4 regions of the Cytobacillus sp. QJM3NY_8 genome follow, and region 3 is predicted to be linked to each of the others. Evidence: riboswitches for the same ligand, from Rfam matches in the RefSeq annotation. Region 3 holds a riboswitch; each other region holds the start of a gene.
What was found. A riboswitch is a leader RNA that binds a small molecule or an ion and turns the genes downstream of it on or off. The one in region 3 is predicted to bind thiamine pyrophosphate.

Region 1 (3,209 bases), 1.1 Mb from region 3:
ATCCCAGAACAATAAAAAGTTCTGCTTTTTCTGTTTCATCTGCTGCGAAATCTAAGGCCTCCTCAGGGAGCATTTCCCCAAACAGAACCACTGAAGGACGGAGCACACCCCCGCAACGGCATTGGAATTGACCATGCAAATACCCCTCGCTCGGGAACTCTTTTTTACATTTCTGGCAATGGAGTGTCTGCAGATTTCCATGGAGCTCTGATATTTTTTCACTTCCCGCGAGTCCATGAAATCCATCCACGTTCTGGGTAATAATGCTCTTAATAATACCTCTCTTTTCCCAATCTGCAAGAATATAGTGCCCTTGATGGGGATTACACTCCTTAAGCCCGATTACCCTGTGCCGATAAAATTCTATAAATTCGTTCACATTTTCATTCAATGCTTTTGTACTGGCTATTTTCCCAGGATCTTTCCCATTCCATAATCCATTATTGGCAGACCTGAAATCAGGCAGTCCGCTTTCTGTCGACATTCCTGCTCCAGTCAATATTACTGTATAATTTGATTCTTTCAGCCATTTCTCAAGCATAGATATCAGCTCCCAATAAGGTTTTGTCACAGGTTAAATTTGATTTCCATTTATTTCTCCCAATGAAATGTTTATGTCATGTCAGGTATGCGGTAAATACTAGATTATAACTGTTTATGCGAATTATCAATATAGGAGTGATAGCTATGCCTGAAATAGAAACCAAAGTTTATAAGGACGGCTATAAAAAATTTTCATCCAGGGCTAAACGTTATGCGGACGATCCTGAAAAAACAAAAGGACTTTTAAGAAAGGCTACACTTAAAGCAGATAAAAACCAATCTTCATTAAGTGATATATGGGAAAAGTTTCAGCTTCTGATCGATTTAGTAAAGTCATGGTCTAAAGGCGATTACCGGCATATTATTTCAAAAAAATCGATTATCTTTATTATTGCTTCCATACTATACTTTGTTTCCCCAATAGACCTTGTTCCTGACTTTTTAATAGGAATGGGAATCTTAGATGATGTAGCAGTCCTTGGTTTTGCCGTTAGCCAAATTACAGGTGAACTTGAAAAATTCAGAATTTGGAAAGAGAGCAGGACGATTGGAATGAAATAATTATTTTCTGTGCATTTTAATATTATTTGCTATAATAATGATGGAAAGTATTTATGCTGTCAAAATTAAATAGCAAGAAATGTAGGGGAACCGGTATGCCGGTTGAGACTTCATCATTAAGATGCTGACCCTTTGAACCTGATCTGGCTCATACCAGCGTAGGGAACATATTCTTAAACATACTAAATGTTTTTTATATGCGCCCTGGTTTATACCGGGGCGTTTTTATTTTACAGGGCAGACTATCATTAACTTTCCTTATTACATAACGTTTTTTAGGAGGAGTACTTATGAAAAAGTGGATTGCCGCTATCTGTTCGCTGCTGCTTCTTTCAGGCTGTGCCGGCAATGGACCGGATAATCAGACTGGAAGCGAAGATTCAGACAGCAAACAAGATTTGAAAAAAGTTACTGTTGTACTGGATTGGACACCTAATACCAATCATACCGGCTTATATGCCGCAAAGGACAAAGGATATTTTAAAGAAGAAGGGCTCGATGTAGAAATTATAATGCCAGGTGAAGCAGGTGCAGATCAATTGACTGCATCAGGCAAGGCTGATTTTGGTGTCAGCTATCAGGAAAGCATCACGGAAGCACGTGTACAGGGCGTTCCCCTTGTATCGATAGCAGCTGTTATTCAGCATAATACTTCCGGTTTTGCATCCCCTGCCGAAAAAAACATTAAATCGCCGAAAGACTTTGAAGGAAAAACTTATGGCGGCTGGGGGGCACCTGTAGAAAAATCGGTAATAGACTCCCTAATGAAGAAGGAAAACGCTAATATTGATAAGGTCTCAATTGTTAATATGGGGGATGCTGACTTTTTTACAGCTGTTAAAAGAGATATAGACTTCGCATGGATTTATTATGGATGGACAGGTGTAGAAGCAGAACTTCGGGGGGAAAAGATTAATATGGTCTACCTTACCGACTACTCAGAAAAACTGGATTACTACACGCCCGTTCTCGCAACCAGCGAAAAAATGATTGCAGATGATCCGGATACTGTCAAAGCATTTGTAAAAGCAGCAGCAAGGGGATATGAATTTGCAATCGATCAACCTGGCGAAGCAGCAGATTTTTTGTTAAAGAATGCTCCGGATCTGGACAGCGAATTGGTCAAAAAAAGCCAGGAATGGCTATCCCCCCGCTATCAGGATGATGCTTCAAGATGGGGTGAACAAAAGCTTGAAGTCTGGGAAAACTATGCAGACTGGATGCATGAAAATGGTCTTTTAGATAAAGAATTAGATGCAGGCAAAGCATTTACTAATGACTTCCTGCCGGAATAAGGAGAGTTCAAATATGGCAAACGCACTTGTAAGCATTCAGATCATACCGAAAACAAAAGATGGGGAAAATGTTATACCTTACGTTGATGAAGCAATTAGTGTCATTCAGCAATCCGGTGTTAAGTACGAAGTGCATCCCCTCGAAACAACGATGGAAGGCGATTTAGACCATTTATTGAAAATCATAGCTGATATGAACAGAAAAATGATTGAAAGAGGAAGCAGCAATGTAATCTCACAGGTAAAGGTTCTATATCAGCCGGACGGTATTGAAATGATTGATTTAACGGAGAAATATCGTCCATGATAAATTTGTTCAGAAAAGGATGGAGGCCGGCTGCGGTTCTCCTTCTTTTATTCATTGCTTGGGAAATGGCAGTAAATCTGGCAGAAGTCCCTGCATGGCTCCTGCCTCCGCCAACAGAAATCGTTCTGGAAGCGATTTCGGGCTGGGAGGGCTTCAGCCACCACCTTCAATCGACAGTCATGCTTTCCCTATTGGGATTTGCCATTGGCACCGTCATAGGTTTAATCACAGCCGTTATACTGCACTTATTGCCTTTTATAAGGGAGTCGGTTTACCCTCTCCTCATACTTTCACAAAATGTGCCTATAATTGTTCTGGCTCCTTTGCTGGTTGTTTGGTTTGGTTTCGGGATACTTCCAAAGCTGATTGTCATCACGCTGGTTTGCTTCTTCCCCATTACTGTTGCTGCATTGGACGGCTTTCGCCAGACACCCGGAGAACTTAGGCATTATATGCTGATGGCAGGGGCCAGCAAAGGACAGCTGTTTTGGAAGCTGGAGCTT
Region 2 (3,209 bases), 2.1 Mb from region 3:
CAGCTTTTAAAAAGAGGCCTTACCCCTACTACAGCAAGAAAAACGTTTATTATCGGCCTTTACTGGCACTTCCTTGATGTGGTCTGGATCTTTATTTTCACATTCGTGTATTTGAAAGGACTGGTGGCTTAAATGGAACATCATCAATCAAAAAGCTTCCCTATAAGCCATGTCATTGGATTTGTTGTTTCCCTTGTGCTGACATTTGCAGCAGCAGGTATTGCCCTAAAAACGAACCTCTCTTTTAAAGTGATCATGTGGATCATCGGCTCGCTGGCTGTCATTCAGGCAGGCATGCAGCTGTTCATGTTCATGCACTTAAGAGAAGGAGAAGACGGCAAAACGAACTTAGTTAATATGATTTATGCCGTATTTATGGTTATTGTAATTGTAGTAGGTTCTATTTGGGTTCTCACTTCTGGGCACGCGGCTCATTAATTCAAGAAAAGCGGAATCGCCTTGTCCATCCCATGAGCCAGATAATAAAACCGGTCTCCCTTTTGGAGGCCGGTTTTATTTGTATTGTCTGATTCCCTTGCTGCCCTTTGTCATTTCTTCCATCACATTAATAAAAAATCCGAATCCAAAAATTAGCATGGATGATACCATAATGCTTAAACCGATTGATAAAACATACTCACCCGTGAGACCGCTTACAAAAAAGCTTGAAATAAAGACAATTAACCCTAAAAGAATACCGGCCGCAGTAACATTTCTAAAAAAATGCAGCACCTTTTGCTGTTTTAAAGTCATATTTTCATCCCCTTTTATTTAATATTCTAACTATGTTCACAAATTTGTCAAACTTTTTGTCACAAAATTGTCAAATTTATTTATGCAAAAAAAGCTTTGCAAAGGTGCAAAGCAATTTTCTACTGATATAGCTTTTTAATGTTCTCCAAATCTTTCTTTAAATTGCCTATTTCCTGCCTGGTCAGCATTAATGGCATTTGATCGTAAAGTGTAATAATCTGTCCTCCCTCATCCTCTTCATGAAGGGATAAATAGTTATACAAATTTTCACATTGATTTTTGTTAAGGACAGACTGGGTGCTGAAATTTTTAACCTTCTGGATCTCAAAGGCACTGGTTTCTGCATCATATACACCTGTAATAATATTGCCCTGCAATGTGTTTGACAAACAATCACTCCCCTTTTTGAGTAATATACCCATTTTTCAGGAGCAGTTTCCTAAAATAAGAAAAAACCTCTTTGGAAATTTCCAAAGAGGCTGATTATATTAGGAAGCGCGTTTTTGTGATTGAATAACTTCATCCGTTTTTCTTATGATCAATCTTGGAGCTGAAGATATAATTAATACTGCTAAAATCGAGCAGAGAATAGCTGCTCCGAGCATGGTTGCACCGTTTGCCAGGAAGGAAAAGAGAACCGGTGACATCCCTTCCGGCGCATAGCTCCCAAAGAAAAGGACACCTGCTATGAAATGCCAGAAATACCGGGCAAGGCTTCCGGCAAACACAGCTAAAACAACCCAGCCCAATGCCTTTTTCTTGTTTCCGCTGCGCAGCTGATTTTGAATTGGTCGGAAAAACAAACCGGCAAAACCGATACAGGCAAATGCCACAAAGTACTCAATAAATGCCTGAAGCGGAGTCGCAATCCAGGCATCACCCATGGCAATCTGCAATATTCCCCATAATAGACCGGCAATGAAGCTGACTTTAAAGCCCCATCTGAATGCCAAAATGAATATGGGAATCATCGCAGCAGAAATCGAAATGGAAGGCGACAGCTTAATAGATGGAAGGAAATCCAAAATAATAGCAAATGCTGCAAAAAATGAAGCTTCAATCATCGCCGTCAGGCTTAATTTTTTCATAAAAAAATCCCCCTATAATCGTATGACGATACCCCAAGGGAGAACAAGCAGGCAGAAAAACCCCTTCCGCCTTTTATTCCACATTCCTGCGCTAGCATTATCTAACAGGTTCAAAGGGTCAGAACAGCGAACTATTCACTCTCAGCAGAATGCTCCCCTTGTGGCACGTTATTGTATTATCCAATTTTAGTATAAATGAAATAAATGAAAGTGAAAAGGATTATTTTCCCTCTCCAAATATAGCCTGTTTATCCCACTTTCCGATACGGTAATACATAAAGGCGATGACACTGCTTATAGCAAAGCTTATCCCCATGCCTGCAGCAATTCCTTTATCACCCATAAACTTTGAAAATAGGAATGTTAAAGGATAGCGCAGGATCCAGAATGAAATGATATTCAGTATGAGCACTTGAAACATCGCACCGGAAGCTCTTACCACACCATTCAATATAAAATTAATGCCCAGGAGCGGATAAAAAAAGGCAATGATCTTTAAATAGTCAGTGCCATACTGAACTGATTCTTTATCCTGTATAAACAGGCGCACCCCGTGTTCTGCAAATAGGACCGTACCAAAAGCGATGATAAACATGATTCCAAGATTGTAAATGACTCCGTACAAGGCGATTTGATGAACCCGTTCCCATTGATTTCTCCCTATATTTTGACCGGCCATACTGTTGACTGCAGTCCCCAATGCCATCGCAGGAAGCATAATGATGCTGTCAATACGCTGAGCTGCACCAAATCCCGCAACCACGTCATCGCCAAAAGAGGTGACGACAGACATAATAGCCATAACACCAGCCGATATAACGGTCATTTGAAGTCCAGAAGGGATGCCGAGCTTGAAAATTAATGCCGCTTCCTCTTTATGCGGCCAAGAAGGAATAGTGAACGGCGCCAGCTTTTTGCGGAGTATGAATATCATTCCGATCATAAATGCGAACCCCTGTGAAAGGATCGTAGCACAAGCTGCCCCATCAATACCAAGCTGGAATACAGATATAAAAAGAGGGTCCAGGATTGCATTTAATACGACTGCTATCAGGACAAAGTACAGTGGACTCTTGCTGTCTCCGAGCGCCCTGAGTACGGTTCCTATAAAATTGTATCCAAATAAAAACAGAATACCAATGAAGTTAATCTGCAAATAGGATGCTGCACCTTCAGCCATTCCTGCAGGTGTGCCCATTATGGCCAAAATTCTTTCTGCAAACAGGAATCCGGCTATTCCAAGAGCAACTGACATAATTGTCTGAATGACGGTAAAGGCATTCAAATATTGTTTCAGCCCCTCTTCATGATCCCCACCCTTTTGCTGGGATAAAATCGTTAACGCCGCATTGTTTATTCCAATGATAA
Region 3 (3,209 bases):
TTCTGCACCGAGGGCCATTGAAGCTTTTGCAAAGGCAAGGGACAATTCATATGCCTGAACCTGTCCGTCATTCGGTATATACATGGCACCCAGCAATTTGTTTGATACGGATGGCTCACGTTTAATCAGGTCATCAATCGAAAACCATTCGGCCTGCTCACCCGCTTTTTGCTGGCTTTCTATCAATCTTTTTAATGTCTGCTCCTCCTCTTTATTAGCCGCCACTTTATATACACCCTTATTTTGATAGCCAATATGCACTTGTGATAAATCTTCCAGTTCAGGAATCAGGATCCGGTACATGGAGCGGCTTTTGCATGCCAGCTGAAATAGCGGGCCGTCTTCTGCCAGTTCCGTTTGGGCTCCTAAAATTCCAGCTGCCGCTCCGGAAGCCTTGCCGGCTATTTTACCCTTATCCAAAACGGCCACTTTATACCCTCTTTTAGCCAATTGAAAAGCAATGGAGCTTCCGTTAATGCCACCGCCAACTATAACGGCGTCATAAATTTTCCTCATTTTTCCCCCTCCTCATTTAACTTTTTTGAAAAGAGCTTCGCTGCCTCTGCAGGGTCCTTTGCCTGCAAAATCCCTGACATTACAGCAATGCCATCTGCCCCCGCCTCCAAGACCTCAGGGACTTTCTCTGGTTTAATGCCTCCAATTGCCATTACCGGAATTTCTACTGCCTTTTTAAGAGCCTCCAGTGACCCAGTGCCCCTTGGCGGGATTCCCTTCTTGGAGTCGGTTTCAAATATGTGCCCAAACAGGATATAATCAGCCCCCTGTTTTGCAGCCTCTTCTGCTTCTTCAGGAGAATGTACGGAACATCCGATGGGCATATCTAGAAAATGCGTTTTGACAACACGGACTGGAAGGCTGTGAAAAGCAAGATGGACACCTGTTTTACATGCCCATGCAACATCCACCCGATCATTTATAACAATTTTATGAATGGGGATTCCCTCATTACAAAGCAGCTTAACTCCTTCATATAGCTCCCTTGAGGTTCGATGCTTTTCCCTCAAGTGGAACCTGTCTGCAAAGGGTTCCACTTCACCTGCTATCTCAGCAAAAGCCTCTAGAGATAGCTTTCCATCTGATATAACATGCAGCTGTTTCCTCATAGCGATAACTCCCCTGTTTTTTTATGCTTTTAGCAAATTAAAAACCACCTTCTAAATAGAAAGTGGCTGTACGGGGCTTATGAATATAGCCCCGATACTCCACTTCCCTACGCTGGTATGCCAGATCAGGTTCCAAGGGTTTTAAAGCTTTTGCTTTAATCTCAGCCTGCAAACGGCACCCCCAGCAGATATAATTACTATTAAATTACTAAAATACTATTTTTACTGATAAATACTTCCCCCGGTTTTTTTAAATTCCTCAGCTTTTTCTTCCAAGCCCTTCTGTATCGCTTCGTCCGTGTCAAGCTTATTCTCTTTTGCATAATTCCGGATATCCTGCGAAATTCTCATGCTGCAGAATTTTGGCCCGCACATGGAACAGAAGTGAGCTGTTTTAGCCCCTTCAGCCGGCAATGTCTCATCATGGTATTCCAATGCGCGTTCAGGATCAAGCGACAGATTGAATTGATCCCTCCAGCGGAATTCAAACCGGGCTTTTGACAGGGCATCATCTCTTTTTTGTGCTCCCGGGTGGCCCTTTGCCAGATCTGCAGCATGCGCTGCAATTTTATAAGTAATGACACCCTCGCGTACATCATCTCTATTTGGCAAACCCAAATGTTCTTTAGGAGTAACATAGCAAAGCATTGCCGTACCATACCAGCCTATCATGGCAGCCCCGATTGCAGAGGTAATGTGGTCATATCCTGGAGCTATATCTGTTGTTAGGGGCCCAAGTGTATAAAATGGCGCTTCCTTGCAGATCTCCAATTGTTTATCCATATTCTCTTTAATTAAATGCATTGGAACATGGCCAGGTCCCTCCACCATTACCTGTACATCGTGTTCCCATGCAATTTTCGTCAACTCCCCAAGTGTCTCGAGCTCTGCAAATTGAGCCTCGTCATTGGCATCTGCAATCGATCCCGGGCGCAGCCCATCCCCGAGTGAGAAGGCCACATCATAGGCTTTCATGATCTCGCAGATTTCTTCAAAATGTGTATATAAAAAGTTTTCTTTATGATGATGCAAACACCATTGGGCCATAATGGATCCGCCCCTCGATACAATTCCGGTTAAGCGTTTTGCCGACAGCGGAACATACCTCAAAAGGACACCTGCATGAATGGTAAAGTAGTCAACCCCCTGCTCAGCTTGTTCGATTAAGGTATCTCTGTAAACTTCCCACGTAAGATCCTCGGCAATGCCATTAACCTTTTCAAGTGCCTGATAAATGGGAACGGTGCCGACCGGAACGGCAGAGTTCCTGATAATCCATTCACGTGTGGTATGAATATTTTTGCCTGTAGATAGATCCATGATCGTGTCTGCTCCCCATCGAGTAGCCCAGGTCATTTTTTCTACCTCTTCCTCAATAGAGGATGAAACAGCAGAATTTCCAATGTTCGCATTAATTTTTACGTGGAAATTCCTTCCGATGATCATCGGCTCTGTCTCAGGATGATTGATATTGGAAGGAATGATTGCCCGCCCTCTTGCTACTTCAGACCGCACAAATTCCGGATCCATATTTTCCCGAATGGCTATATACTCCATCTCAGGAGTAATGATCCCCTTTTTTGCATAGTGAAGCTGGGTAACATTCTTTCCTTTTTTTGCTCTCAATGGCTTGCGGGATAAGCCAGGAAAAACTTTATGATTAGCACGCGGATCATGTTCATCGCGGTACCCATTATCCTCGGGCTTTATTTTCCGCCCATCATACTCTTCAACATCCCCGCGTTCATGAATCCACCGGCTTCTCAGAGCAGGAAGCCCTTTTTTTAGATCTGCCGTATATTGAGGATCCGTATAAGGTCCGCTCGTATCATATACTCGAACCGGCTCATTGATTTCCTCTCCAAAAGTTCCGGAAGTGGGACTTAACTCTATCTCACGCATTGGAACCTTTATATCAGGCCTGGATCCCTCCACATAGACTTTTTTGCTGCCAGTAAAGCACGACATAATGGAAATGCTCTTTTGATTTAATGAACTTGCCGTCATTGATCATCTCTCCCTTATAAAAATATAAGGACGAGACCTGGAACCAAGGAAGTGCCAGATATGTAAAAAAGCCGGTCC
Region 4 (3,209 bases), 810 kb from region 3:
GATTTACAAATCCAGCAATTAATTCCCGGTCAGTTAACGGAAGCTTTTCCCCTTTGTAAATCCCTGCCTTTTTTCCTAATAGACCTGCTCTTACTGTGCTTGGAAGCCAGATACCCTCAAGCAGTAGTTCTTCTGCATATTTATTAAAGCAGTCTGCAGTGCTTCCATTAAATAAAATTTCGCCTTCCCGGTTTAGCACCACACAGCGGTCGGTCAAATCAATCCAATCATCCAGCTTGTGCTCAATGATTAGAAGGGCAAAGGATTGCTCCTCTTTTAGCTCTTTGATGATACGGGTAAGTTCATAGCTTGAAGCCGGGTCAAGATTTGCTGTCGGTTCATCCAAAATCAGGATATCCGGTTTTAATGACAATACACATGCAAGTGCAAGTTTTTGCTTTTGTCCCCCCGAAAGGGTGTGGATTAAGGCGTGCTTAAATGGCAGAAGATGAACAAGTTCCAGTGCTTCATCAATCTTGTTCTCAATTTCTGCAGGAGGTGTTTTCATATTCTCAAGGCCGAATGCCAGCTCCTCTTCAACTGTTGTCATGCAAAACTGGCTTTCAGGATCCTGAAACACAATGCCAATGTGCTGATTAATTTCACCTGGCGGGAATTCATCCAGTATCTTTTCTTTGAAGGAAATGGTGCCATCCAAGTCGCCATCAACGGCTTCCGGATACAATTTATTTAAGCAGAAAGCAAGCGTGCTTTTTCCGCAGCCGCTGGGTCCCAATAATAGAACAGCTTCCCCTGAATTAAGGCTGAAATTCACATTCTTAAAAACAGGATTCTTCACATCTTCATGCCGGAAGGACAGCTTTTCTGTTATTAATAAAGGCTGGTTATGCTGAAATGCCATTTTGTGATTTTTCCCTTCTCAGCTCTTTTCCGATAGGGAAGCTGTTTAATGCCCCAGTTTTAGCAAGACTCTTACTCAGCCATTTCCCCAGCAATCCAGCGAGCAAAGCACCGCTAACCAGTCTCACAAAAAACATGGCAGTTACATAACCGGGTGAGAGGGCTGCGTAGCCGGAAATGAAATAGCCCCAAATAAAGCTTGTAACAGAAGAACCCATGCCGGCAGCAATTAAAACCCATGTCCGGTAATTGTTCCATTTAGTTGCCGCAAAAACAGCTTCTGCTCCAATCCCCTGAATCATGCCTGAAAGAATCAGGCGAGGGCCTACTGCATTGCCAATCATGACTTCAATGGCCGCTGCGATGGTTTCCGATAAAAAGGCTGCTCCGGGTTTTCTGATTATGTACGCTGCGATGATTGAAACAATAAACCAAATGCCAAAAATCAGATCATAGCCAATTAAGCCAAACATCCCATATAACACGTTGCCAAATTGCATGAACACCAGGTATACAACTGCAAACACAACAGCGAGTACAGATAGGACAATGACCTCACGAAGCTTCCATTTTTCGAGCATTTTACACAGCCCCCTTCTTGGAAGGACTGTTTGCAGACATATTAACCGTCATGACAATATGAGTGGAATCGCTTTTCTTACAGCTTTCGAAAGCATCTTCCAGCGTTTTAAAAACATCGTGTGCATTCCCATCTAATCTTGAAGCATAATGCACTCCTTCAGTAAACGTTCCCTGTGCCTTTGCGAGCTCGACTTGGTTCATAATGACGTTCATGTATCCAGGAATCCCCATCGGATAAAGTGCGAACTGGACAGCGACTTCCTGGCTGATTCCAGCAGATTTTTTTTCATTCGCCTTCTCTTCATTTTCAGCAAGATAAGCATCTCCGGCAGTATCGCCAGGGCATCCATTTGAAAATGTGCCGTTAAATACTACATGATCACCATGCTTAGCAGCTTCAAGATAAATCGCTTTGACTACATCAAAAACATGAATGGACCTGCCGCGCACACAAGTGCTCACATCATCTGTTTCCATCCATACCTTGCTTGTATCCACTTCTTTTAGAGCAGATAAAATAACATCCACAAACCTGTCAGTCATTGGATAAATCGAAAACCTGCACCCTGTAATCTCGCTGGTTCCGCATAAGAAATTTTCCTGCATTTTGCCATCCTCCTGGTTTATATAAAATTAAAAAACTGCATTCCCAAAAGGAAATGCAGTTGAATGATATCAATACACTAGAAATGATAGCCGTTCACCTGCACTTCCCCACGCTGGTATTATCCAGATCGGGTGATAAGAGTCAGAACGGATTGTTCTTCTCAGCCAAAAAGCTCCCCTAGTGCAAAATAAGATATGCAGTTTTTATTGACTCCATCTTAATACGGAGCATCCAAATTGTAAATGACTAATTTACAATTCTTTAAATCAAATGATCAATGAAAACAGATAAACGCCTTCAATAACACAGATAAGCTATGAAAAAATTTCTGCATTGTCCATGTCATGTTCTAATCCAATCCTTCCCTTCATAAAAGTGTAATAGGACAATTTTACACCGAGAATAGGGGGCAAATTGGATGATATATAGAATGCTTGCTTTAAATATTGACGGAACACTACTCCAATCAAATGGAAGACTTCATAAATCAACAAAAGAAGCGATTGAATATGTGCAGCAAAAAGGAATTTATGTAACACTTGTCACATCCAGAAGCTTTCCATCCGCGAAAAAAGCGGCCAAAGCATTGAAAATCAATTCCTTGCTGGTCACACACAGGGGAGCTTATATTGCAGCTTCTCAGGAAAAGCCGATATTTGTAAAAAGGATACAGGAAGATGAAACGTTTGAAATCGTGCGCCTGCTTGAAGGCTTTACCTGTCAAATCAGGCTGGTGCACGAAAAATATTCCCTTGCCAACAAAACCAAGCTCAATACCAATATGCTTGCTAAAACTGTTTTTACAACCGGCGATCCCATTTTTTACTCGCAGCAATTTGTGGATTCATTAAGTGATACCATTTTAGATGAGCCGGTCACACCGCCAAAAATTGAAGTGTATTTTGAAGATAAAGACGACCTTGAGGATGTCCAGGCAGCCATTAGGGGCATGTTTGAAAATGTAGAAGTCATTAAGTTAAGTGATCTGCGGATGGATATTGTACCTGCCGGAGTTTCAAAGCTGAATGGTTTGCTCTATTTATGTGAACATCTCGGAATTTCCCGAAACCAAATGGTCGTTATAGGCGACTCGGAGGATGATCTGGAAATGATTGAAGCCGCCGGCCTCGGTGTGGCTATGGGTAATGCACCTGCCGAA

Region 1: it holds a riboswitch for thiamine pyrophosphate, as region 3 does, so the genes downstream of both, AC0VZ9_RS08525 (ABC transporter substrate-binding protein) here and tenI (thiazole tautomerase TenI) in region 3, are expected to answer to the same signal.
Region 2: it holds a riboswitch for thiamine pyrophosphate, as region 3 does, so the genes downstream of both, thiT (energy-coupled thiamine transporter ThiT) here and tenI (thiazole tautomerase TenI) in region 3, are expected to answer to the same signal.
Region 4: it holds a riboswitch for thiamine pyrophosphate, as region 3 does, so the genes downstream of both, AC0VZ9_RS06975 (YkoF family thiamine/hydroxymethylpyrimidine-binding protein) here and tenI (thiazole tautomerase TenI) in region 3, are expected to answer to the same signal.

The regions. Positions count from the first base shown of each region.
Region 1 is NZ_CM149681.1:1,615,473-1,618,681, reverse strand. Features, by position in the region: gene AC0VZ9_RS08535 (NAD-dependent deacylase) at 1-541, opposite strand, end outside; gene AC0VZ9_RS08530 (YkvA family protein) at 688-1,104, shown strand; TPP riboswitch at 1,178-1,286, shown strand; gene AC0VZ9_RS08525 (ABC transporter substrate-binding protein) at 1,395-2,399, shown strand; gene AC0VZ9_RS08520 (thiamine-binding protein) at 2,413-2,706, shown strand; gene AC0VZ9_RS08515 (ABC transporter permease) at 2,703-3,209, shown strand, end outside.
Region 2 is NZ_CM149681.1:2,607,311-2,610,519, forward strand. Features, by position in the region: gene qoxC (cytochrome aa3 quinol oxidase subunit III) at 1-132, shown strand, start outside; gene qoxD (cytochrome aa3 quinol oxidase subunit IV) at 133-438, shown strand; gene AC0VZ9_RS13560 (hypothetical protein) at 514-753, opposite strand; gene AC0VZ9_RS13565 (hypothetical protein) at 873-1,142, opposite strand; gene thiT (energy-coupled thiamine transporter ThiT) at 1,242-1,841, opposite strand; TPP riboswitch at 1,908-2,010, opposite strand; gene AC0VZ9_RS13575 (MATE family efflux transporter) at 2,062-3,209, opposite strand, start outside.
Region 3 is NZ_CM149681.1:496,639-499,847, reverse strand. Features, by position in the region: gene thiO (glycine oxidase ThiO) at 1-516, opposite strand, end outside; gene tenI (thiazole tautomerase TenI) at 513-1,124, opposite strand; TPP riboswitch at 1,212-1,317, opposite strand; gene thiC (phosphomethylpyrimidine synthase ThiC) at 1,347-3,131, opposite strand.
Region 4 is NZ_CM149681.1:1,309,567-1,312,775, forward strand. Features, by position in the region: gene AC0VZ9_RS06965 (ABC transporter ATP-binding protein) at 1-862, opposite strand, end outside; gene AC0VZ9_RS06970 (ECF transporter S component) at 846-1,442, opposite strand; gene AC0VZ9_RS06975 (YkoF family thiamine/hydroxymethylpyrimidine-binding protein) at 1,444-2,049, opposite strand; TPP riboswitch at 2,138-2,239, opposite strand; gene AC0VZ9_RS06980 (Cof-type HAD-IIB family hydrolase) at 2,469-3,209, shown strand, end outside.